DNA from 4 places in the Pseudoalteromonas sp. SG45-5 genome. Region 3 is predicted to be linked to each of the others. Evidence: predicted binding sites of a transcription regulator. Region 3 holds the regulator's gene; each other region holds the start of a gene.
The links. The regulator LexA, encoded in region 3, represses DNA repair genes until DNA is damaged. The targets are predictions, from matches to a motif close to TACTGTATNNNNATACAGTA.

Region 1: dinB (DNA polymerase IV) is a predicted target of LexA. The motif match lies at 2,074-2,093, and genes of this name have one in related genera.
Region 2: uvrD (DNA helicase II) is a predicted target of LexA. The motif match lies at 3,929-3,948, and genes of this name have one in related genera.
Region 4: H5119_RS06385 (SulA-like leucine-rich domain-containing protein) is a predicted target of LexA. The motif match lies at 3,453-3,472, and genes of this name have one in related genera.

Annotation. Positions count from the first base shown of each region.
Region 1 is NZ_JACJEM010000052.1:25,001-31,208, reverse strand. It holds gene H5119_RS15930 (leucyl aminopeptidase family protein) at 1-879, opposite strand, end outside; gene dinB (DNA polymerase IV) at 1,010-2,062, opposite strand; gene H5119_RS15920 (thioesterase family protein) at 2,458-2,892, shown strand; gene H5119_RS15915 (aldo/keto reductase) at 2,902-3,954, shown strand; gene H5119_RS15910 (fumarylacetoacetate hydrolase family protein) at 4,018-4,632, opposite strand; gene H5119_RS15905 (hybrid sensor histidine kinase/response regulator) at 4,646-6,208, opposite strand, start outside.
Region 2 is NZ_JACJEM010000051.1:3,200-9,407, reverse strand. It holds tRNA gene H5119_RS15630 (tRNA-Met) at 1-44, opposite strand, end outside; gene cysQ (3'(2'),5'-bisphosphate nucleotidase CysQ) at 181-984, opposite strand; gene nudE (ADP compounds hydrolase NudE) at 977-1,549, opposite strand; gene yrfG (GMP/IMP nucleotidase) at 1,611-2,258, shown strand; gene H5119_RS15610 (dUTP diphosphatase) at 2,274-2,897, opposite strand; gene H5119_RS15605 (YacL family protein) at 3,000-3,368, opposite strand; gene H5119_RS15600 (hypothetical protein) at 3,485-3,709, opposite strand; gene uvrD (DNA helicase II) at 4,013-6,178, shown strand; gene H5119_RS15590 (GNAT family N-acetyltransferase) at 6,156-6,208, shown strand, end outside.
Region 3 is NZ_JACJEM010000015.1:44,987-51,194, forward strand. It holds gene ctaD (cytochrome c oxidase subunit I) at 1-344, opposite strand, end outside; gene coxB (cytochrome c oxidase subunit II) at 344-1,486, opposite strand; gene lexA (transcriptional repressor LexA) at 2,085-2,702, opposite strand; gene H5119_RS06695 (M12 family metallo-peptidase) at 3,001-4,497, shown strand; gene H5119_RS06700 (PaaI family thioesterase) at 4,970-5,410, shown strand; gene H5119_RS06705 (hypothetical protein) at 5,421-5,801, opposite strand.
Region 4 is NZ_JACJEM010000014.1:60,068-66,275, reverse strand. It holds gene cysB (HTH-type transcriptional regulator CysB) at 1-194, opposite strand, end outside; gene H5119_RS06400 (hypothetical protein) at 495-1,253, shown strand; gene H5119_RS06395 (NCS2 family permease) at 1,332-2,624, opposite strand; gene H5119_RS06390 (tetratricopeptide repeat protein) at 2,743-3,207, shown strand; gene H5119_RS06385 (SulA-like leucine-rich domain-containing protein) at 3,497-3,940, shown strand; gene H5119_RS06380 (YchJ family protein) at 3,971-4,450, shown strand; gene H5119_RS06375 (DUF6172 family protein) at 4,920-5,222, opposite strand; gene H5119_RS06370 (VC2046/SO_2500 family protein) at 5,543-6,070, opposite strand; tRNA gene H5119_RS06365 (tRNA-Tyr) at 6,183-6,208, shown strand, end outside.

The DNA.
Region 1 (6,208 bases), on a different contig from region 3:
CATAAAGCCCGCAACCGATGCAGCACCACCCTTATCACGGCTCATACCTGCCATATAACCACCTACTTTTAAATCGGCACCACCTGTGTCATACACCAGGCCTTTACCAACAAACATAAGTGTGCGAGTAACTTCGCCACTTGGTACATATTCAAGCTTAACAACGCGTGGATGATGGCGCTCTACAGCATACGATGCACGAGCAACAGTGCTTAACATTGGGTAATTTTTATCAATCGCTGCAATATCATCAATCACGTCAACGGCAATATTTGAGCCTTTAAATAAATCAACGCAGTAATCAGCAAAGCGTGGTGGAGCCATACGCTCAGGCTCAGTACCACACAAATCACGTGCAGCGTATTGACCTGCTGCAATTGCATTAACAGCTTTAATTGTTTGCTCATTTGCGCCAACTAAACCGATATTTGTTATAGGTTCAATACTCTCGCCATGAAACTCACGTGCTTCTAACGGCTGCCACAATGCTTGGCAAGCACCTAAATAAGCAACTTCCAGCGCATGTTGGTAACGGCTATCAGCATTTAAATTTGGTAAAAATAATGCAGGATTAACACTGCCCGACGCCTTGGCTTCGTTAATTGCAAGTTTAGCAGCATCAAAATAACGGCGTACGTCGTCGTAATCTCTATTTAAAGGACCCGTTGGCGCAAGAATCACTCTTTTATTTTCAATTACTAATAAAGTAATTTGCTTACCAATACGAGAATCAACTTTTGATTGTGCTAAAACTGCATCTCGTAGTGGATTGTTTGGTAATTGAGAAAAATCATCACTGATAATGATTAATGCATCATGAGATGTGCATTCAAGGCTAGCACTTACTGGCTGAGCCAACACGGCTTGTGGATATGCCATAAATAAAGGTCCTGTTAAAAAACATAAGCCTCTATTATCGTCGATTTAAATATTGAAGACCAGCAAGCTGCGACAAGCATTTAGTTTAATTGCTTGTTTATTGGCAACTTGCAGTTACAGGCTTTAGCACTTAATCGAGAATACTAAGCTGTAAATTATGCTCTGGCTGGTTTTTTATACCCACGCCAAGACCTAAAAGCCTTACAGGCTGCTGCACACCTCGTTGATAAGCTTTAGTTAGTAACTGAGTAAAAATTTCAGTGTTTAATTGATGGTATGCCTGATCCGCAGAAGTCACTACAAAATTGGCAAATTTAACTTTAACGCTCAGTTTATTAATTCTGTTTTGTAATTGTTGCTTATCTAAACGTACCTTCAGCTCCTCTAACAACTTAGGGAGTTGCTCTAGGCATTCTTGTAAGCTGTTTTTATTGTATTCATAAGTATGCTCAACACTTAACGATTTTCTAATTCGATTGGTAGAGACTTTACCAACATATTCACCCGCACACTTTTGATAAAGAGAAACACCAAAGTTACCTACATGCTGCTGCATCCAATTTACACCTTTTTCGCGCACATCTTTGCCGGTGTATAACCCTTTTAAATTGAGTTTTTCGAGCGTCACTTTCCCCACCCCAGGTATTTTACCCAGTGGTAACTGCGCTAAAAAAATATCAACTTCATTGGGTAATACTACAAATTGCCCGTTGGGCTTATTTTCGTCACTCGCTATTTTGGCAATAAACTTAATGGGCGCAATCCCTGCTGATGCAGTCAGCCCAGTTGCATTGTAAATATCGGCTCTTATTTGTTGTGCAATAAGCGTAGCACTGCCTTTACAGGCGGCACTATTTGTTACATCAAGGTAAGCTTCATCAAGGGAAAGTGGCTCAATTAAATCTGTGTAGTGGTTAAATACTTCGCGTATTTGGTTTGAGGCTTCTTTATAAACAGCCATACGTCCGGGTACAATCACTAAATCGGGGCATAATTGTTTCGCATGGTAATTAGACATGGCAGAGCGTACACCATATTCTCTAGCAAGGTAATTGGCGGTTGAAAGTACACCTCGCCGGCTATTACCGCCGATTGCCAACGGTACATTAGCAAGCTCAGGATTGTCGCGCATTTCTACTGCGGCGTAAAAACAATCCATATCTATGTGAATAAACTTTTTCATCGCCACAAAATAACTGTTTATTTATACAGTCATTATTATGCAAACACTTTTAATATGCAAGCGCCTAGTTAATCTAAAATGACTGCTTAAATCGCCTCGTTTTTTTAAAGCAATATAGCCAAAAAGCAAATTCAAGTAAAAACCCTGCGGCAAGTAAACATACTCCTCCCGAGAGATTCCCCATTGCATAAAAAACAAACGACATAATAAAAATAAAACATGCTAGAACCCAATTAACTACTTGTTGCATATGCGTTTCTCCTATTTATATAACACAACTGTAGACCTTAATTTAAATAGGCACAATGATTAGCTAAAAATGCCATATTAATTACCTTGAGGTCATAACTTCATATTGATAACCTAAGTGCTTTAAAATTAAGAGCTATAAGTTTATGCAAACGTTTAAAGATCAATATCCTATTCATACTGATATTACCGTAGCTTGGGCTGACATGGATGCCCTTCAACACGTTAATAACGTGGTTTACTTACGTTATTTTGAAATAGCTCGAATAGACTTTTTAAATAAAATAAACCTATTTGATACAATCACCCCAAGCGGTACTGGTCCAGTTATAAGCGAAAACAATGTGCGCTATAAACGCCCTGTTACTTTTCCAGATACGCTTACTGTCGGTGTTACCATCACTGACATTAAAGAAGATCGCTTTATGATGAATTACACTGTATTTAGCCATGCACAAAATGCGATAACCACAACGGGTAATTCAAAAGTGGTTATGTTTGACTTTACAACAGGGCAAAAAGCGCTAATTACTGAGCCTCTTTTATCAGCTCTAACCACCCATGCTCAACCTAATAACTAAGGAAGTTTTATGCAATATAGTCCACTTGGTAGCAGTGGTGTAGACGTATCTCGAGTGTGTTTAGGCAGTATGACTTGGGGTTTACAAAATACTCAGCGCGATGCCGATGAACAAATAGCTTACGCACTCTCTAAAGGCGTCAATTTTATTGATACAGCTGAAATGTATGCGGTGCCGCCCTCTCCCGATACATATGGAAAAACAGAGCAAATTATTGGCGACTGGTTTTCACGTAATCAGCAAAAACGTAGCGATATAATTCTCGCCACAAAAATAGCGGGTAATGGCTTATCGTGGGTGAGAGGCGGCGGTAATATTACTCGTCAATCAGTTATTGAAGCTGTTGATGAGTCACTTAAACGCTTACAAACAGACTATATTGATTTATATCAGCTACATTGGCCAAATCGCTCTACGCCTCACTTTGGTAGGCAATGGCCAGGTATGCTTAAATTTACAAACGTAAATACACAAGAACATCAAGCTGGCATGCTGGATATTTTAGAAGGTTTAAACGACTGCGTAAAAGCCGGAAAAATTAAACACTGCGGTTTATCTGACGACACACCTTGGGGGATAAGCCAATTTTTAAACTTAGCAAAAGAGCATAATTTACCTCGTATGGTATCTATTCAAAACGAGTTTAGCTTAGCGCATACCAAAGATTGGCCCTATTTAATTGAGCAATGTGTGCATGAGGATATTGCTTACTTACCATGGTCACCTTTAGCCGCCGGTTTATTAACAGGTAAATACTTAAATGGTGCTCGCCCAGAAGGCTCTCGCTGGACCTTTATGCAGCGTAACGGTATTTTTAGAGATACACCAAACGCAGAACAAGCGACTAAACAATATGTTGAGCTGGCGCATGCTAATAATATAACGCCAGCACAGCTTGCACTCGCATGGTGTAATCAAGTAGACGGTGTAACGTCGTCTATTATTGGTGCAACAAGTATGGCGCAATTAAAAGAAGATATTGATGCATTTGATATTACGCTAAGTGATGACGTGCTAACTGACATTGATACTATTTTTAGAAATAATCCGATGCCGTATTAGGGCGTGTTTGCTGATTTAAAACAGATAATTAAATGGTATTTAATTATCTGTTTAGTTACCTATTTAACTTGCTTGCCAGTGATGCTCTAGTAAACACTGATCATTGGCATAAAGCGCGACAGCAAAAATACTTTTCGCGGTTACCTCCCCTACACCTGAAGGTGTGCCTGTCATGATCACATCACCATCTTCTAAGCTCATAAACTCGCTGATGTTTTGTAAAATAGATTCAGGGTTATGTAACATAAAATGAGTATCCCCTTGCTGAATAACAACATTATTAATTTTAAGTTCAAACGTAAAATGCTGCATTGCATCTGTTAACTCTATAAAATCAGTTAATATAACTGAACCGTCAAATGCTTTAGCTCGCTCCCAAGGGAGTCCTTTATTTTTTAATTTACTTTGTAATGTACGCTTAGTTAAATCAAGGCCTAACCCAACACCTACAAACTTTTTATTTTTTACAACAAAACATAGCTCTGTTTCATAGTGCAGGGTATCGCCGTTATGAGCCGAATTTAATAGCGTGGTAATTGCACTATTTGGCTTATTAAATAGCACCATTTGATCTGGCGTTTCATTATTTAACTCCGCAATGTGCGCAGTGTAATTTCGACCAACACAGACTACTTTTGATGGCGTTAATTCTTCAGATACTAACTTTATTGAATGCATATAAATAATGTCTCTATGAGCTAATAAGCGTTTCTAACAAGCTTAAATTAATAGGTTTTAGTAAAACTCTGTCAATATTTAAATCTTTTATCTCTTTAGGATCAGGCTCTGCACCACTTACAATTACCAAGCGTAACTCCGGGTAACGCTTATTAATTTGCTGGCCTAAATCAACCCCTCTGCCATCAGGTAAATGCATGTCGAGTAATACTTTATTAAATTGCTTATCGTGATTGAGTATTTGTAAACATTGCGCACAACTCGATGCTATCACGGTTTCCACACCTAAACTTTCTAAAAGCAACTGTGTTATTTGCGCTGCATCATGGTCATCTTCAACAAGTAAAAAACGCTGTTTTTTTTCTGTTAAGCTTTTATCACTGTTTATATCTTTAGCTTTAGGCGCGTGCTCTGGCGCTATTAAGTAATCTTGTAAACATTGATATAAAGCAGCACTATCAACCGGCTTTGGTATTACATCATTAAAACCAAGTGCTGCCAGCTCCTCATGTATCCCTTTCATTGTTGCAGCTGTCAGCGCGATTATTGGGCCTTTATAACCCATTTTTCTAAGCTCTATAGTAGCTTCCTTGCCGCCCATTACAGGCATATGAATATCAATAAAAATAATATCATAAGGCGCTTTATACGCATCCGCGATGCGCACTTTTTCAAGTGCTTGCTGACCATGCTCTGCATAATCAACCCTCGCACCGCAAGAGCTGATCATGTGCCCTACTAGCATGCGTAAATCACGTAAATCATCAACAACCAATACACGGCCACTTACTTTACAAGGAGCTAATTTATTGTGTAACTGCGGCGCACTACTAAAGTTAAGAACTTGTCGCTCTACCTCACTAATATCCCCAGGATACACCGAAATCGTAAATGTAGAGCCTTTGCCAAATTCAGATTGTAAATTAATATCGCCATGCATACGCGCTAATAATTCTGCGCATATTGCTAAACCAAGACCCGCTCCGCCAACGGAGCGCGATTCCACATCGGCTATTTGCTCAAACGGTTTAAAAATAAGTTTTTGCTTTTCAGGTGCAATCCCCATGCCCGTGTCTTTAATACTAAAAAACAGCATTTCTCGGTCATCAACCCATTGGGTCCACGCATTAATAACAATTTCGCCTTTATCGGTAAATTTAACGGCATTATTTATTAAATTTATTAATATTTGGCGAACTCTTGTGGCATCAAGTCGTGCAACTAAAGGCAGTGGTTTATCTGATTCAAAACGAAGCGTAAGCCCTTTATCAAGTACCGATACACGCATTAAGGTATAAACATCCGCGAGCATGCTATCGAGGTTTACTTCGCTTAAGGTAAGCTCGAGTTTATCGGCCGCTATTTTAGATAAATCGAGTACATCGTTCAATAAGCTTAATAAATGTTTACCGTTTCGATAAATAACACCCAATTCATTTTCTGCTTGTTGACTAAAATCGCTCTGCATTAATAATTCGGTATAACCTAAAATAGACGACAGTGGAGTGCGCAGTTCATGGCTCAAATGAGCTAAAAACCGGTCCTTTGAGCGGTTTTCGGCTTCGGCTTTTAAACG
Region 2 (6,208 bases), on a different contig from region 3:
TCGGGTTATGAGCCCGACGAGCTACCAGACTGCTCCATCCCGCGCCTGTAATTTCTTTAAAACATTTTCGTGATATTTACGAGCCTGCCTTGAAGAGAGCGCTACTATATAGGAATAAACATATAATGCAAGGCCTAAACTACTTAATGTTGTTCAAGTGAACAAAAAGCAATCAAAACGCTATTCTGCGCTCAATCTTTGGTGTGGATTTATCATTTTTTGCCATTCCCAATCAGGATGCCCCATTACTATAAAGTCAGGGTTTTCAGTACTCTCGCGTTGGTTGTACGTTAACGGGTTAAATTCTGCATCGGTAATACAACCACCCGCCTCTTCAACAATAACTTGCGAAGCACCTGTATCCCACTCACCCGTTGGGCCAATTCTTAAAAAACAGTCAGCCTTACCTTCTGCAACGATACACGCTTTTAAAGAACAAGAACCAACAGCAATCGTTGTAAATTGACTATTTAAATACTGACTCACCGCTTCTATCTTTTGGCGGCGACTCACTGCAAGCGTTAAATTCTCTGGTGGCGCTACAGATATTTGCTTATCAACTGAGTTTTCACGTTTAAAGGCACCATTTTTAGCTGTAGCAAAATAAGTCACACCTTTTGCAGGCCAATGAATAACGCCAAGCACTGGGTGATTATTCTCAATCAGTGCAATATTTACTGCAAAATCACCACTTTCTAAAATAAACTCTCCGGTTCCATCCATCGGATCGAGCAACCAATAGCGCTGCCAGTCCTGTCTGTCGGCGAGTGCAGGTATAGGTGTTTCTTCCGACATAATTGGGATATCGGGCGCAAATGTTTTTAATCCAGCAACTAGAACATCGTTTGCTGCTAAATCAGCTTTAGTAACAGGCGTGTTATCTGACTTTTCTTGTTGACCAATATCGCCTTTTTTATAAATGGCCATAATTGCATCACCAGCACGCTCAGCTAATTCAATACAAGGTTCGATTAATTTATTCATCGGCAGCTCCAAACGCTAAATATTTATCTAATAATAGCAAAGCTGCAACACTGCGTGCTTCGGTAAAATCTTCTTGCTCTAATAATGACTGCCACTGAGTTAATGGCCACTTAACAACAACAAGTGGCTCTGGCTCATCGCCAATAAGGGTTTGCGGATATAATTGCTTGGCAAATAAAATATGCATAGTGGCATTAAAATAACTCGGCGCCATTGTGACTGTTCTTAATGGTTTAAAATACTCAGCACCAAAGCCAATTTCTTCTTTAAGTTCTCTATTAGCAGCTTGCTCTGGGGTTTCTCCTGGATCAATTAAGCCTTTAGGAAAACCTAACTGGTAGTCGTTTGTACCTGCGCAATATTCACGTACGAGTAGTAATTCATTGTCTGCATTTAACGGAACAATCATCACTGCTCCCCGGCCACCGCCGCGAATTCGCTCATACTGGCGCTCTTCGTTGTTAGAAAATTTGAGCTCTAAAGATTCCACAGTAAATAGTCGACTTTTAGCGACCACATTATTACTAAGGATTTGTGGTGGTGTTGGGTGCTTTTTATGTGTCATTGGCGTTAATTTGCTATCATGGCAGTTAGTTCAATAATAAACCTTATAAGTTGAAATTCCTATGTTAAATTGGTCAAAAATCGATACCGTTTTGCTCGACATGGATGGAACATTACTCGATTTACATTACGACAGTCATTTTTGGCTTAACGTTATTCCTACGCAGCACGCATTAGCGAGAGGCATTAGCCTAGATGCAGCTAAAGCTGATATTTTAAAACGCTATCAAGCTGTGAGTGGTCAAATACAGTGGTATTGTTTAGATTACTGGGAAGAGCAATTAAGCTTACCTATAATGGAGCTTAAACGAGAGTCTCAGCATTTAATTAAAATGCGCAAAGACGTGCCTCATTTTTTAACTGAGCTTAAAAAAGCAGGCAAAGAGTTAATTTTACTTACCAACGCCCACCCTGAGAGTGTCATGCTTAAATTTGAGCATACCGCAATTGATAACTATCTTGATGGCGTAGTCTCTACTCATGAATATGGAGTAAGTAAAGAGCAACAAAGTTTGTGGCACCAAGTACACAAAGACTTAGGGTTTAATAAGCAGCGCACTTTGTTTGTAGATGACAGTGTGCCGGTTTTAAATGCCGCACGAGAATACGGCATTGAGCACCTACTTGCAGTTGCTAACCCTGATAGCCAACAACCACATAACGAAATAGCCGATTACCTAAGTGTTACCGACTATCGTAAGATTATTTAACGCAGTTTACGTGGGTTAGATTTTTGGGTAACGCGCTTCTAGTCCTTGATATACTAACTTTGCAAAATCAGTATGTTCTGTATCAAGGCTTTTAACTACTTCGACTAAATGTTCGTTATCTTCTTGGCCATTCCATTCTTTAATATAGCTACCGTCTTTGTAACCGTGATCTTGGCGGAAGAAGTTTAACGTATTTTTACCTACGTAGCCTCGATATAAATCATCAACATCCATATCCATCTGCGCCATACAACCGGCAAATGCAGCGGCATTAAACGTTTTATCTGCAACAGCAGACGCCGCTAATATTTCTAGCGTTTGTTTAAAATCATCAGCTTGTTGGGCATTACTAAGCTCAGCTTCAAGTTGCTTTGCTAAGTCTTCGTAGCTAGTTTTGCCGTCAATTCTAAGCGACAAACCAAAATGAAAAATATCAACCAACTCTAAAATAACTTGCTCAGTATCTGGTGTTTGTTTTTTCCACCATTTCCAACCATGATGATCTAGCATTTCAGCACACTCAACCCAAATAGCGCGGTACCATTCAAATCCTTGAGTAAACCATTGCTCATGTACTTTAGTGTTCATGGCGTTTTGCATTTCTAGCATCACTACTAGCTTGTTTAAATTGGCAGACATATCAATTCCTGTCGTTTTGGTTGGCGTAATTTTCGTTGGTGTAATAATACAGATAAAATGCGGATTGTGCATTGGTGTATATTTTCATTGGTGTGCGGGTTTTTATCTTGAGGTAGTAAACTCATGCCATGAGTCAATTAAATCAATAAAATCTTCAAAGCCACAACCACTACTTAAACCATTTTCTTCAAGCGCTAAATCGTCATCTTGATACGCTATTAGGTCTTCGCTGTCTTGATGAAGCGCATGGGCTTCAAATAATGCTTCGTCTTTGGTTAATATTAAATCTATTTCTTGGCCTTTTAGCGTTAGCGGCTCATAACTTGAGCTTACCGATGCAATAAGCGCTTGCACCATAGCTACTTTATCTTTGCCTATTTCTTCGTTTAGCCAGCGACCAATAATGGCGTGTTCGCTGCTTATTTTAATGCGTAGCCCGCTAATAGGGTCGCGAATAAATTGATATTCCATAGGGTTTGCCTGTAAATCTTTAATTGCGTAATTATATACGTAAACGCCCGTAAACCACAGGACATATAAAGTAAAATAGCGCCACATGGGCGCTATTTTACTCAACTCTAAAACCGTTAACTTCGCGATCTATAACGCGCTGCGTCAATAATCGACCATAAGTAAATAATAGGCACCAGTACAAAACCTACAAGTACATAAATTAGTGCGTAACTTATTAAAATAGCAAGTGCAAAAAATATAGCTGCTAAAATACGTCCCTGCACTAACTGCCCTAAACCAGGAAAAAATATATTACATAATGCTGCGATTACGTTACCGCCAGAACCTTGATCTGCCATACTAACCTCTGTATTTATTTGATTTTATAATTATTTACTTACACACTTTATGCCAATTCATTAAAGCTTACAAATCAAATAGTTAAATTTCCCTAGATTTAGAGAGTTAGTAAATTTTGCTAACTTTAGGTCAAATTAGCAATTTTTGTTATGTGTTTGCACTTTTTTATTCGCTCAATTAATTAGCAAGTTACTCGTTTTGAACACTATTTTATAAATAGCTGTTTATAAAAACAGTATTTTATTTAGCCTAACAAAAACACCTGTTATACTGCCCACAATATTGATTAAAAAGGCGTAACGATGGACGTTTCACAATTACTCGATGGCTTAAATGACAAACAACGCGATGCCGTTGCAGCCCCACTACAAAACATGCTGGTATTAGCAGGTGCTGGGTCTGGTAAAACACGAGTGTTAGTTCATCGTATTGCGTGGCTTATGCAAGTTGAGCAAGCCTCCGCTTACAGTATTTTTGCAGTTACCTTTACTAATAAAGCGGCTAAAGAAATGCGCAGCCGCGTTGAAGAAACACTAAAAGCCCCTGTAGGTGGTATGTGGATTGGTACGTTCCATGGTTTGTCTCATCGTATTTTACGTGCTCATCACCGTGAAGCTAATTTACCTGAAGCCTTTCAAATTTTAGACTCTGACGATCAACTTCGGATGATCAAGCGCTTATTAAAATCAATGAATATTGATGACAAAAAATGGCCCGCCAAACAATTTGGCTGGTACATCAGCGCTAAAAAAGATGAAGCACTTCGCCCTAAAGATATTCAAGCATACGATATTAACGAGCAAATGATGCTGCGTGTTTACGCCGCCTATCAAGAGGCCTGTGATAGAGCAGGCCTAGTAGATTTTGCCGAAATATTACTACGCAGCTACGAAGTGTTAAAAAATAACCCTACGTTACTGCGTCATTACCAGCAACGCTTTGCACATATGCTCGTAGACGAGTTCCAAGATACAAATACTATTCAATATGCTTGGTTAAAGTTACTTGCAGGCGATACAAGCAGTATCATGATTGTAGGCGACGATGACCAAAGTATTTACGGTTGGCGCGGTGCTAAAATCGAAAATATTAAACGATTTTTAACTGACTTCAGCGCAGAAACTATTCGCCTTGAACAAAACTACCGTTCAACCGCGACTATTTTGAAAGCGTCTAACGCATTAATTCAAAATAACTCAGAACGTATGGGTAAAAGCTTGTGGACCGACGGTAACGATGGCGAGCCAATCTCTATTTATGCAGCATTTAATGAGTTAGACGAAGCACGCTTTGTAAGTAGCAAACTACGAAGCTGGTTAAATGCAGGGAATGCTCTGCAAGATGCCGCAATTTTATACCGTAGTAACGCGCAATCACGCGTACTCGAAGAAGCTATGCTTCAGGAAGGCTTAAAATACCGTATTTATGGGGGCATGCGATTCTTTGAGCGCCAAGAAATTAAAGATGCGCTGTCGTACTTACGCCTAGTAGGTAATCGTCAAGACGATGCCGCATTTGAGCGCGTAATTAATACGCCAGCACGCGGTATTGGCGACAAAACATTGAGCCATATACGCGACTGTGCACGAGCAGAATCGTTACCGCTTTGGTATGCCGCTAAAGCAATTGTAGAACAACAGCATTTATCTGGCCGTGCTTCTGGTGCAGTAAGTAAATTTGTAGAGCTCGTTGAACAAATAGAAGATAAAATTAGCGATCTAACTTTACATGAGCAAGCTAAGTACACAATTCAAACCTCAGGCTTGATGGCAATGTACCAAGCAGAAAAAGGTGAAAAAGGCCGTGCTCGCGTAGAAAACTTAGAAGAGCTAATTAGTGCGTGTGATCAGTATGAACTTCCTGAAGACGAAGAATATAGCTCACCTTTACAAGGCTTTTTAGCACATACATCACTTGAGTCAGGTGAAGGGCAAGCAGAAGAGCACGAAGACGCTGTACAAATGATGACGCTTCACTCAGCTAAAGGTTTAGAATTTCCACTCGTGTTTATGGTGGGCGTAGAAGAAGGCATGTTTCCTTCTCAACAAAGTAACGAAGAGTCGGGTCGTTTAGAAGAAGAGCGCCGCCTTTGTTATGTAGGTATGACTCGTGCAATGGATAAGTTATATATTAGCCATGCTGAGAGTCGCCGTTTATACGGGCAAGAAAAATACCATAGCCCATCACGCTTTTTACGCGAAATACCTGAAGACTGCGTAGAAGAAATCCGTATTAAAACACAGGTTTCTCGCCCGCCTGCTGCGGGGCGCTTTAGCGCATCAGTTAGCCATGCCGCATTTGAAGACAGTGGCTTTAACTTAGGGCAACGAGTTTTGCATGCTAAGTTTGGTGTTGGTACCGTACTTAATTACGAAGGCAGTGGCGCGCAATCTCGCGTACAAGTTAACTTTGACGACCTTGGCAGTAAATGGTTAGTAACGGCCTATGCACGATTACAAGCTGTATAAAGCTCATCTAAGTGAGTTAGAACAACAACT
Region 3 (6,208 bases):
CTTGGCAGTGCCATATCAGGTGCACCAATCATCAGTGGCACCATCCAATTGGCAAGTCCAGTAAAGGCTGGCATTACTGCACCAAATACCATAATTAAACCGTGTACGGTGGTCATTTGATTAAAAAAGTGGGGATCAACCAACTGTAAACCAGGTTGAAATAATTCAGCCCTAATCACCATGGCCATTGCGCCACCAATTAAAAACATGGTCAGCGAAAATATTAAATATAAACTACCTATATCTTTATGATTGGTTGTATAAAGCCAGCGTTTAAATCCTTTTGCAGGGTGATGTGTATGATGCGCTTGATCGGCGTTAGGTTGTTCTACTATGCTACTCATTAGTTCGCCTCCACTTTGGCATCAAGTGCTGTCTGTATTTGACTCGGCTGAATAACATCACCCGTATCGTTACCCCATGCATTACGCTTATAAGTAATAACTGCTGCTAATTGCTTTATAGATAACTGTTTTGCAAAGGCTTGCATTGCAGTGCCTGGGCGGCCATGAATAATTATATCAATGTGATCTTTAATATCCCCTAATACAATTGGACTCCCTTTAAGTGCAGGAAATACACCTGGTAATCCCATGCCCGTAGGCTGATGGCACGCTGCACAATTAGCCATATATACTTGTTCACCCAAAGTCATTAACTCATCTTTAGGTAACGTTTGATCAAGCAGTGCGGCATCTGCCAGCGCAGCTTTCTGCTTAGCCTGCTTTGCATCTACCAACCAGGTTTTAAAATCGGATTCTGATTTTGCAACTACAACCACAGGCATAAAACCATGATCTTTACCGCACAGCTCAGCGCATTGACCCCGGTAAATCCCTTCTTCGTTTATATTGGTCCATGTTTCGTTTATAAACCCAGGATTTGCGTCTTTTTTGACGGCAAAATCGGGCACCCACCACGAGTGAATAACATCGTCTGAGGTCATTAAAAAACGTACTTTTTGGTTTATAGGCAGTACCAGTGGTTTATCTACCTCAAGTAAATAGTTAGGGTTTTTCTGTGCAAGATTAGCAATTTCGTCTTGAGGAGTAGAAAGCATTGAGTAAAACTCAACGTCTTCACCCATGTATTCGTAATGCCATTTCCATTGCGATCCTGTAATTTTAATAGTGAGATCAGCCTTACTGGCATCTTCCATTGCAATTAGAGTTTTAGTGGCCGGTATAGCCATAGCAATTAAAATAACAAACGGAATAGCAGTCCAAAGTATTTCTACTTTCGTGCTTTCGTGAAATTGAGCAGGCACTGCTCCTTTAGATTTGCGGTGATGAATGAGTGCCCAAAACATAATGGCAAACACGATTACCCCAATCACACAACATATGAAAAATATAGTCATGTGCAGCTGATAAACATTATTACTTATATCAGTTACGCCTTTACGCATATTAAATTGGCTATTTGCCAACACTTGCTGCGGAAAAACAAACAGTATAAGCCACAAGGTAGAGCTCAATTTACCCATGTGACGACTCCTTTGATGCTGTTGCGAGTGCAAAGCGAAGAGGCATACGGCTTAAACGCCAATTCGTTATTTTTATTTTTGTATTAATACCCTCGTCCTTATTAAACAATAGGTATTACACTGCGCTAACCAAGGTTTTATTGTAAATGTGTGTATTCTCAAAACTAAAAACAATGAGTTACTGTTAGCCCAGCCCATTAATAATTAGCTAAAGATTAACCAACAAGCAAGTTTTAGTATGAAAATTAAACAAATGATATTAACGGATTAGCAAAAAAACATGTCACTTTTAAAACTTTAAAATGGTGCGAACTGAGTTTTGATAGGGGTTACAAATAACATAAGGGGATAAAAGAGGAGTGCAATAAAAATTGTTTAGTAAGGAACCTTGTAACTAAAAATGCGTACTAAAAAGCACGCATTTATAAAATCAGTAATTTAACACTGCATTAAATTAGTGATCTATTATAGTGATAAGAAAGTAGCTCAATAACAAGGCTAAAATTATGATACATAGTTGTTCTATATAAATAATTTTTAACGTAGTTAGTGAGTTATTCAATGCGCTAGAATGATCATGTTTTTACTAAAATTGGTATTACATCCAATCAGCGTTACGAATAACCCCAACAGCCAAACCTTCAATATTAAAAGATTCGTTTTCTAAATCGACTTCAATTGCTGAAAAATCATCATTTTCAGCATGCAGCAGTACTTTTCGACCTGCTTTTTCAAAGCGCTTTACAGTTACATCATCATCAACACGTGCAACTACAACTTGCCCATTTTCAGCAACTTGAGTTTTATGCACCGCCAATAAGTCGCCATCCATAATACCTATATCTTTCATGCTCATACCGTTAACACGCAGTAAAAAATCGGCAGCAGGTTTAAACATTAATGGATCAATTTTACAATGACTTTCAACATGCTCTTGCGCCAAAATAGGCTCACCGGCCGCTACTCGGCCAATTAGAGGCAAACCTAATTGCTCAGGTTCTTCTTCTTCAACAAGTTGAATACCTCGGCTTGCGCCTGGCTTCATTTTAATAACACCTTTTTTTGCAAGTGCTTTTAGATGCTCTTCTGCAGCATTGGCACTTTTAAAACCTAGTGTTTGTGCAATCTCTGCACGTGTAGGGGGCATACCAGTGTCTTTAATAAAAACTTTAACTAATTCGAGTATTTGAGCTTGGCGCTTCGTTAATGGTCGCATATAACTGGTTTTCCATACAGTACATTTAACTGTGAGTATATACAGTTAAATAAAAATCGCAAATTTAAATTAAGCTAAACAAACTATGCGATTACCAGCTAATAGCGCTTGTTTTTCATAATTAATAAATCCCCCTTTCACACCTACAAAAACAAAATCTGGTTACATAAATTAAACAAGTGTATTTTTATATTTACAATAATAGTCATATTAAACACACCTCAATGTTAATGGGTTGAAAACAACTTATTAACATGTACACTTTATAAGAACAAAATGAATTCAAAAGGATTATCAAATGAAAAAATACTCACCATTATTTATTGGCCTACTGTTCAGTGGTTATACGCACGCTCAAGTTCCACTTTTTGAAGTTCAATACTCTAACATTTCACAAAGCATGACTGCACAAGCAAGTACTCAATCCCAATTTGGGCAACCACTTTTTGAACTAAGCAGCAACACAGATGCTTTTTTCTTACCTGTTAAAGGTAATAATATTGAGTTTATTAAAAGCACAACAAGCTCATCAGCAACAGGTAGTCTAATTTGGGTTGGTAAAAGCTTAGATGGTGACGAAGTTACACTCATCAAATCGGAAAAAGGGATTTCTGGTACGGTAAAAGTAGGCGAACATGTTTACAAATTACAACCAAATAAACACTCTGGTCATAACTTCATTGAACTGGATCCAGCAAAACAACCTGCTGAGCATGCACCCGACTATAAGCAATCTAGCAATAGCAACATAGCTTCAATCAGTGAGCAAATTTTAACGGCACAAAATTACCAAACAGCAATGGCTAGCAATGCACAAAGCGATATTAGCTTATTAGTTTTATATACGCCTGCAGCTGCGCAAAAATCGGGGGATATAAATAGCTTAATTGATCTTGCTGTTGTCGAGACCAACCAAGGTTATCAAAACTCAGGCGTTAACGCTGTTGTTAGCGTAGCTCATGTAAGCCAAATTAATTACACTGAAGCTACAAACTCAGGGACTGATTTAAACCGCTTAGCCGCTAAAAATGATGGCTATATGGATGAAGCCCATACATTACGCGATCAATACGGTGCTGATGTAGTCATATTAGTGAATGATGTAAACGGTTACTGTGGTCAGGCAAAAGCCATTGGTGCAAATGCGAATAGCGCTTTTGCTATGGTCGATTATGACTGTGCAACGGGTTATTACTCTTTTGGTCATGAAATTGGACATTTACAAGGCGCTCGTCATAACCCTGAAAACGATCCATCAACATCTCCATATTCATTTGGACATGGCTATCAGCAACCTCAATCGCAATGGCGTTCAGTAATGGCGTATAATTGCACCAATAATTGTACCCGCATTAATTACTGGTCGAACCCAAACAAATCATACAATGGTGATGTAATGGGTACTTTAGCAGAACATGACAATGCAAGAGTATTAAATTTAACAAATCCAACTATTGCAAACTTTAGATCTTCAACCCCTCCGCCAACAAATGATAATGTACTACAAAATAATCAACCAATTACAGTTAGTGGCGCTAAAAATAGCGAACAGTTGTTTACTTTTGCAGTGCCAAATGGGGCGACGCAAGTTACATTCACAACCTCAGGTGGTAGTGGCGATGTTGATCTACATGTAAAATACAACGCAATTGCATCGAGTAATAACTTTGATTGCCGTCCTTATAAAAACGGAAATAGCGAAAGTTGTAGCGATACTCGTACTGGTAATTACTCAATTATGCTCAAAGGTTTTAATACCTTTAATAATGTAGAACTAGTCGCTAGTTACCAATAAAAAATATAGCTAATGTAAGCAAGCGTCAAGGTATGGCGACTTGCTTATACTTAGTTTAAAGCAAATTCACATTTTACAAATGTCACTCACTTCGCTTAATTATAAATCGCCATTACTAACTCAGCTTTATAATCACCCTCTTTACGAATTACAGCATTATCTAAAGTTGTTAATAGCTTTTTCGCACGACAAATATTCAATTTAGCCTTATCATGATCTTAAATTTATGAAAATTTAAACGATATTTTAAGTAGCCTGAACTCTGGTTAAGATATTTACTAATATATTGAATCATAGTGATATTTAAATTTATTTTTCTCTAGCCAGAGATTTTCAGTGAAAACAAGGCAAACTTGCGCGTCAATAGCTGGCCTATTGCAAGTAAGTTCAACGTAGTTAGCGCTGAAAATAGCAGCTTGAGATAGATTTATTATCCAGAGCTCAGGTTAAGTACCATTTAGAAGGAGCGGTTATGAGTATTTGGTATCAACCTATTACTTTAGAGTTTTGCAAACAACTAGACGAAGGCATTAATGGCCAAGGCACACTCATGAAAACCATGGGCATTGAAATATCTGAAATTGGGGAAGACTATTTAGTAGCAACCATGCCAGCCATACCTGAGCACCATAATCCAATGGGTATGGTACATGGCGGCGCCAATGTAGTGCTTGCCGAAACGGTAGCAAGTTATGCAGCTAACTTTGTAGTCGACTTCACTAAGTTTTATTGTGTTGGACAAGAAATTAGCGCCAGTCACTTAAAAGCATCTCGCAACGGTACTTTAACAGCCACAGCAAGAGCATTTCATATAGGTAAGCGTAGCTCGGTTTGGGAGATAAAAATTACCAACAGCCGCAATGAGCTGTGCTGCGTATCAAAAATGACCGCAGCAGTAGTGGAGCGAAGATAATTAGTTGGTATTATTTTTCAATTGGATAAATTGTAATTTCCATACCTGCACCAATCGCAGATATACGCAATAATGTATCTGCGTCTAAAGCTTGATTAAAACATTTAGGCGAGCTGCCTGATTCAAAACCAATATCAAACGTTCTACGCGAGCAGCTTAACCACTGCTTTAACGCATTACGCGAACACGATTCAATAAGCTCACATAAGTGATTTATTGCTTTATCTGGAGTACTTACTGCACCTGTCGCTTCAATACGTGCTAAATGACGGTATTCGTCTTTGTCATGATGTAAAATCGTAGCGACCTTTTTTAGATCTGCCACAAGCACGCTAATATCTTGCTTTGACTCAAGCTCTAGATCTACATTTAAAAATTGAATTTCCGACATCGTTTCGTATTTATCCTCTAATGATTACATTGCAAACTTTAACGCAGTTTCTCTTTTATACCAAATCAACTATGCAGTATTCGCTATTTTATATAGAGAGTAGCTACTTTAAATGTTTATTAGCAGTTTATTTTTCCTTTCAGTACATACCTTTTTATTTTTAACCTCAACTCAACATCTAAAAATATCAAATATGTGCTTACAACAATAATTGAAAATAACCATTAATCAGGGCATGTTTGGCATTTATGCTACGTTATCGCCTATTTATGGGGGGCAACCACACATCATAGGCTCTGCCTTACTTAAATACCAAGCACACTGCTGCAAAATCAATCACGACAGGTCAATACGCCCTAAGAAGAACTCTATTTTTTAACGGTTACTATAGCTATATTTTAGATTGT
Region 4 (6,208 bases), on a different contig from region 3:
TCTTTACCCGGACTCGTTACATGCGTTAAATGTTTACCGCTGCGACCAAATATTTGTACTCCCAACTCATCCTCTAGCATTCGTACTTGTTTAGAAATGCCGGGCTGTGAGGTAAATAAGCTCTCAGCAGTGGCTGAAACATTTAGTTTATGATTTTGTACTTCTACTATGTATCTGAGTTGTTGTAATTTCATGGCTGCATATTTTAACGTTGTTATTCATATTATATATAAAGGCAATAGATGTTATGTCCAAGCGTTATTCTACTTTAATCGTAGTTTTAGGCCAGTGTGTTTGCATTTATACGTCTGGAGCTCAAGGCTAGCACAATAAATATACTTCAGATAGCAATGATTATTCCGATTTATCTTATAATTGCGTAGACTTTCAATACATTATTAGTCTATTTTTAAGTTAATCATTGTAAAACTACCCCGTTACCATATATTTAATGTAAGATTAATTAATTAGCTTATGAATCCGAGAATTACAACATGATCGTTTCTATTATAATAGTGCTTATAGTTGCACTGATTGTGATTGCGCTTTGGGTTAATGCCGTTCAGCAACACAAAGAAAAGCAAGAAGGCAAACGTCGCAAAGAGCTTACAAAACAAAAAGCGATAATAGAAGAAACCGAAGAAGCATTAATGAACAATGCTAATATTCCGTTATCGGAACACATTATAAGAGTATTGCAACGACGTATTTATGAAGCACTTAATACCATGGTTATTAACTCGCCGGGCTCTAAAGCACTAAAAAGCCGTTTAACCGAAGCAAAAGAACACCTATCAAGCAATATTCAAGGTAATAATAGTGATGCACTATCTATTCCTAGTAACGATAAACAGCTTGTTGGCCTTATTCAAGGTATTAAAAAACTACGTGCAATTTTACGATCAGAGCATGCTAAGGGTAGAGTTGATAGCCAAGTTTTTTCAGGAGAAGACAAACGTCTTGAAAGGCTTCAGCTTAGAATAAACATAGAAAGTCAAATTAAACGTGGCGTATCTGCACAAGCAGCGAGCATGGTTGGCTCTGCAAGGCAATACTTTGAAAAAGCCTATGCAACATTAAACTCAGTTTCATTCGCTGATGAGTATGTAACAGCAAAGCTTCAAGAGGTTGAGGGTTATTTAGAGGCAATAAGTGTTGAGCTTAGAGCTTCGAACGCCACGGCACTTAAAAAGAAAAATGAGCAAGAGCAAGACGATTTAGATGTATTATTTGCCCCTAAAAAGAAATGGTAAACATTTATCTTTTTTAGTTAAGCCCATACAATTGTATGGGCTTTTTTCTGGTCAGTTGTTAATATTCATCAGCATCTATCACGATAAAAACGCAAACTTAACAACAAATAACACAGTTAAAATCCAGACACTAATTGATACTTCATCTCGCTTGCCACACAGCACTTTAACTGCAGTATACGATATAAAACCCAGTGCAATACCATGTGCAATAGAAAAAGTTAATGGCGTCATTAATAATACAACAGTCACCGGAATAGCATCGGTCATGTCATCCCAATTTACAAATTTCAGATTTTGCAGCATTAATACAGACACATATAAAATGGCTCCAGCCGTTGCGTAAATAGGCACCATTTGCGCAAGTGGCGCAAAAAACATCATTAGTAAAAAGCAAATACCAACAACAACAGCCGTCAAGCCTGTTCGCCCACCTACAGATACACCTGCAACCGACTCGATATAAGATGTTGTTGTTGAAGTACCCAACATTGCACCTGCAATTGTGGCAGTGCTGTCTGCACTCAATGCTCGTCCTAAGCGAGGCATATTGCCCTTTTCATCAACCAATCCCGCTTTTTGTGTTACAGCAACTAATGTCCCTGAAGTATCAAATAAATCAACAAACAAGAATGCAAAAATAACACTGAGCATTGAAAGCTCAAATGCCGCACCAAAATCAAGCTGCATAAAGGTAGGTAAAATAGAAGGCGGCATAGCAACCACACCATGATATTCAACAAGCCCTAAACCTAGTGCTATAACAGTCACCAATAAAATGCTAATTAAAACACCACTTTTAAAATCGCGATATAAAAGTGCGGCAATAATAAAGAAGCTAAAAATAGCTAACAATGGGCCCGCTGATGTTATATCGCCTAGCTGGACTAAAGTAGCTGGACTCGCGATGATGATCCCTGCATTTTTAAGCGCAATTAGCGCTAAAAATGCACCAATACCTGTTGCAATAGCCTGTTTTAAAACTAAGGGAATCGCATTAATGATCCACTCTCGAACTTTAAATAAGCTTAAAAATAGAAATATACAGCCCGACATAAACACAGCACCTAATGCGGCTTGCCACGTGTACCCCATTCCCAACACAACACCGTAAGTAAAAAAGGCATTCAATCCCATACCAGGCGCAAGTGCTAATGGATAATTAGCCCATAAGCCCATAATAAAACAACCAATAGCAGCAGCAATACATGTAGCGACAAAGGCTGCTCCTTGATCCATTCCTGCTTCAGCTAACATTGCAGGATTCACAAACACGATATAAACCATGGTGATAAATGTAGTTACCCCAGCGATACACTCACGGCGAACCGAGGAACCATTTTCATTAATTTTAAATAAGGCTTCGAGCATAATAAACTTATGATAATAAAAAGTGACGAGATTTTATCATAAAAATAATTTTTTACAGGACATTTTACCTTGCGGTATACTAAACTATTGAAGTAGCTAAAATAACAAAAAGACGAATATGATAAATACAACACCAACAGGCCAGAATTTAGAGCAACAATTAGACAATATATTGTCTTTTGTAACGCAACCTAATGATGCTAATTTAGCGCCAAATAATGAGGATCGCCCGCAAAGCTCTCTTAATAAGGCACTTTATTATTTAAAAAATGACCAACATCCACTTGCCGCAAAATGGATGCGTTTGGCTGCTATGTCGGGAGATCACCGAGCACAATTTTATTTGGGACTGTTTTTTGTTAAAGGGCAAGGCGTACCGCAAAGTGTTTTTCATGCTGCAGCATGGCTAAGCTTATCAAGTAGTCAAGGTCATAAACCTGCGACGGCGGCTTTAGCCGATCTACGTAAACATATTGAAACCAAACGCTTTAAAGATGCACAATGTTATGCTGCTAGTTTGTATGAGCAAATTCACCAGTTGCAGTTTTCTCATTTGATCTCTCATACTTCCCCTACAGAATAATCATCTACGTATTTTATTCATAAAACACCTGTATAAAGTCACCGTAAAAACGCTGCAATCACCTGCTAGCTAAGTCATAGTAGCAATAGCACTCTATAATTAAAATTTAAGCTAGAAGTGGTATGAAATATAAAAATATTAATTATCAAGGACCTACTTAAAAATCAAATCTAATTGAATATTTAAAAAAGAATAACTGTACAAATAAATAGCAAATAATACTTGCGCAAAAGCACTGTATAAACTACTGTATATAAATACTGTATATAAACCCAGTGAGATAACTAAAATGTTACAGCCTATTACAATTAGAACAGTTAAAAGCTACCAGCAAGACGATAAAAGTGATTGTGTTAATTTAATTCAAATTGAAGATGAGATATCTGCGACATTTGAGTTATTAAAGGTCCTACATCAGTACAATAATCTAAACGCTTGGACATTATTAATCGCACCGGATAACGTGCCTAGTAAAGCATTACTTGATTCATGCTCTATTGATACAAGTAAATTACTTGTTATTAGACAAAAGCACCTAGTCAATTTAGAGTATGTATTAAATTCGGCGTTACATAACGGTAATTTTTCAGCAGTAATTACATGGACAGACATAGTAAATAACCAATTACTTAATAGCTTATCTTTAGATCTGAGTAAAACACGAACAAAACTTTACTGTTTTACAAAAAATATTCAAATTACAAAGATACCCCATAGCCAACAAGCTTGTTAAACTAACGCTTTTATACTGTGTAGAACAACTATGAACTCACTGAACTCTATAAGCTGTTTATGTGGCAGTCAGCAAGAATATGCAGACTGCTGCGAACCTCTTCATTTAGCAAAACAACAAGCTCAGACTCCTGAACAACTAATGCGTTCGCGTTATACGGCTTATGTACTTAAAAATGCAAAATATGTTTACCAAACCTATGCAAGTGAAAAGCAAGCTGAAAATCCTGTTAAAGAAATCAACGATTTTGCTAACAGCTGTCGATTTATAAATCTTGATGTCATTAGCTCACACCATGATGAAGATAAAGGTGAAGTAGAATTTAAAGCTCAGTACTTTTACCAAAGTCTGTTTTGTGAACTTCACGAAAAATCGCAGTTCATTAAAGAAAATGCTCAATGGCGTTATTTAGATGGCACTATATTTCCAGTTACGGATATTAAGGTGGGTAGAAATGATGATTGTCCATGTGGTAGTAATAAGAAATACAAAAAATGCCACAGTGTGTAATATATAATTTTATTTAACCCCTTTACATAAGTAAGGATTGTTGATTGTAGGCAGTCCTTTATTGATATAAATACACTTAAGCCCTCCTCTACTCTTGTAGCTACCTTATTCATGTTTATGTTAATTATTGCGGTGTGTAGTTAGCGCTTAAACGCTACATTTACCAGCGCACCAAACTTGCTTATACCGATTCGCTTAATTAAGTGATCTATTTTGAGGGAAGGAAATCGTGTCGATAACAAGGCAAAAATTTTGTTCTTTAGTTGTTCTATATCAGGAATTTTTAACGATGTTAGCGTCAGATTTAATCCCTCAAATTGATTAAGTATTATTGCGGATTGGTATTATTTAAACATGCCTCCTCTGTTTTAGTTAACAACCGATAAACGCTCCACACTTAATATTTATAGCGTAAAACAAAAAATGAGCCACTTGGGCCCATTTTATAATTTCGAATACTGATTAAATATTATTCGTCATCATCTAAGTCTAACTGTTGACGCTGAGCTGGTCGTGCTAAAATCTCTACATAGAAAGAAGTCAGACCTTGCTTTTCAATTTCACCAATTTGGTTACTTAATTCAGCTACGTGTACAACTTGCGCATCTTCAGCTGTGTTACCAAACTTACAGTCAAATGCCCAATAATCTGCATCTTCAGGTAGTGTTTTATTGCGCTCTCGTTTCAAATATTTTTTCACTTCATGCTTTGCAGCATCAACCATACGAGGGTATTTGATTTTCTCGTGATTCAGCGTGAATGTTTTCTTCATTACGTTCCTAATTACCTTGGTTTAATGATAGCGGCATTTCATGTCATACCATTTGCGATCATTATAGCAATTGCAATTAACTTTTGGATGCTTTTTTTGCACTAAATCAATTATTAGCCAATATCATTAAATTAATCAGTAATAGTGATGCGAAAACACAAAAAACAACATATAGGGTTACTCGATATGCCTAATTTTTAAAGCTGTAAGAAGGTAAATCAATCAGTAAGCAAGAGTTAATTTCCTAGGTTAAATTATAATGTGCTTTTGTCCCTGAATCACATAAATAACACGCTTGCTGCTCCCTATTAGATATTTTCTCAAGCAGTAACTAAGTGTAAAGGCTCATGTAAAGCATCGTTATTAAGGTGATCGTAAAAAGCAGCGGCGTCCATCGCTGGATTAGAAAGTTGCGTTTCTGTGTTTTTTATACGTCTACGCACAGCAAGCTCGCAATTATCAATGATATTCAACGGAATATGCGTTACATCATCTCTTATAAAGAGGGGCTCTGGATTCAAACAATGATTCAATTTAATATCGTTCATTCCAGAGCGTTCTCCAGCACTGATCAGTAGTGAAGCGTTGTGTTGACCAATCAACATATCAAATTTATCTGGCGCTAAAAGTTGCTTAGGACCAACACCCAATTGTTTGCGAAGCGCATCATCGGTAATAATTGCGTCTTCGAGTTCTGTTTTCGGTAAGTGAAATTGGCTAAAATCAAGTGCGTCATGCGATAACATTGCGAGCAAAAGAGAAAACTCTCCTCTTCGCTGTTCGTGCACACTTTTATTAAGCCGTGTGCTTAATTGGTTCTCAGTGATCAACAAACCATCGATTTGCATAGTCTTTAGCCGATTGTTGTAGGTTATAGATATTTATCGGCTTTTTTTCATTTTTCTTTAGTTTTTTTCTTTACTTAAATACATATTTTGCTATTATCAGCGCCGTTGCATTGGAGGGGTTCCCGAGCGGCCAAAGGG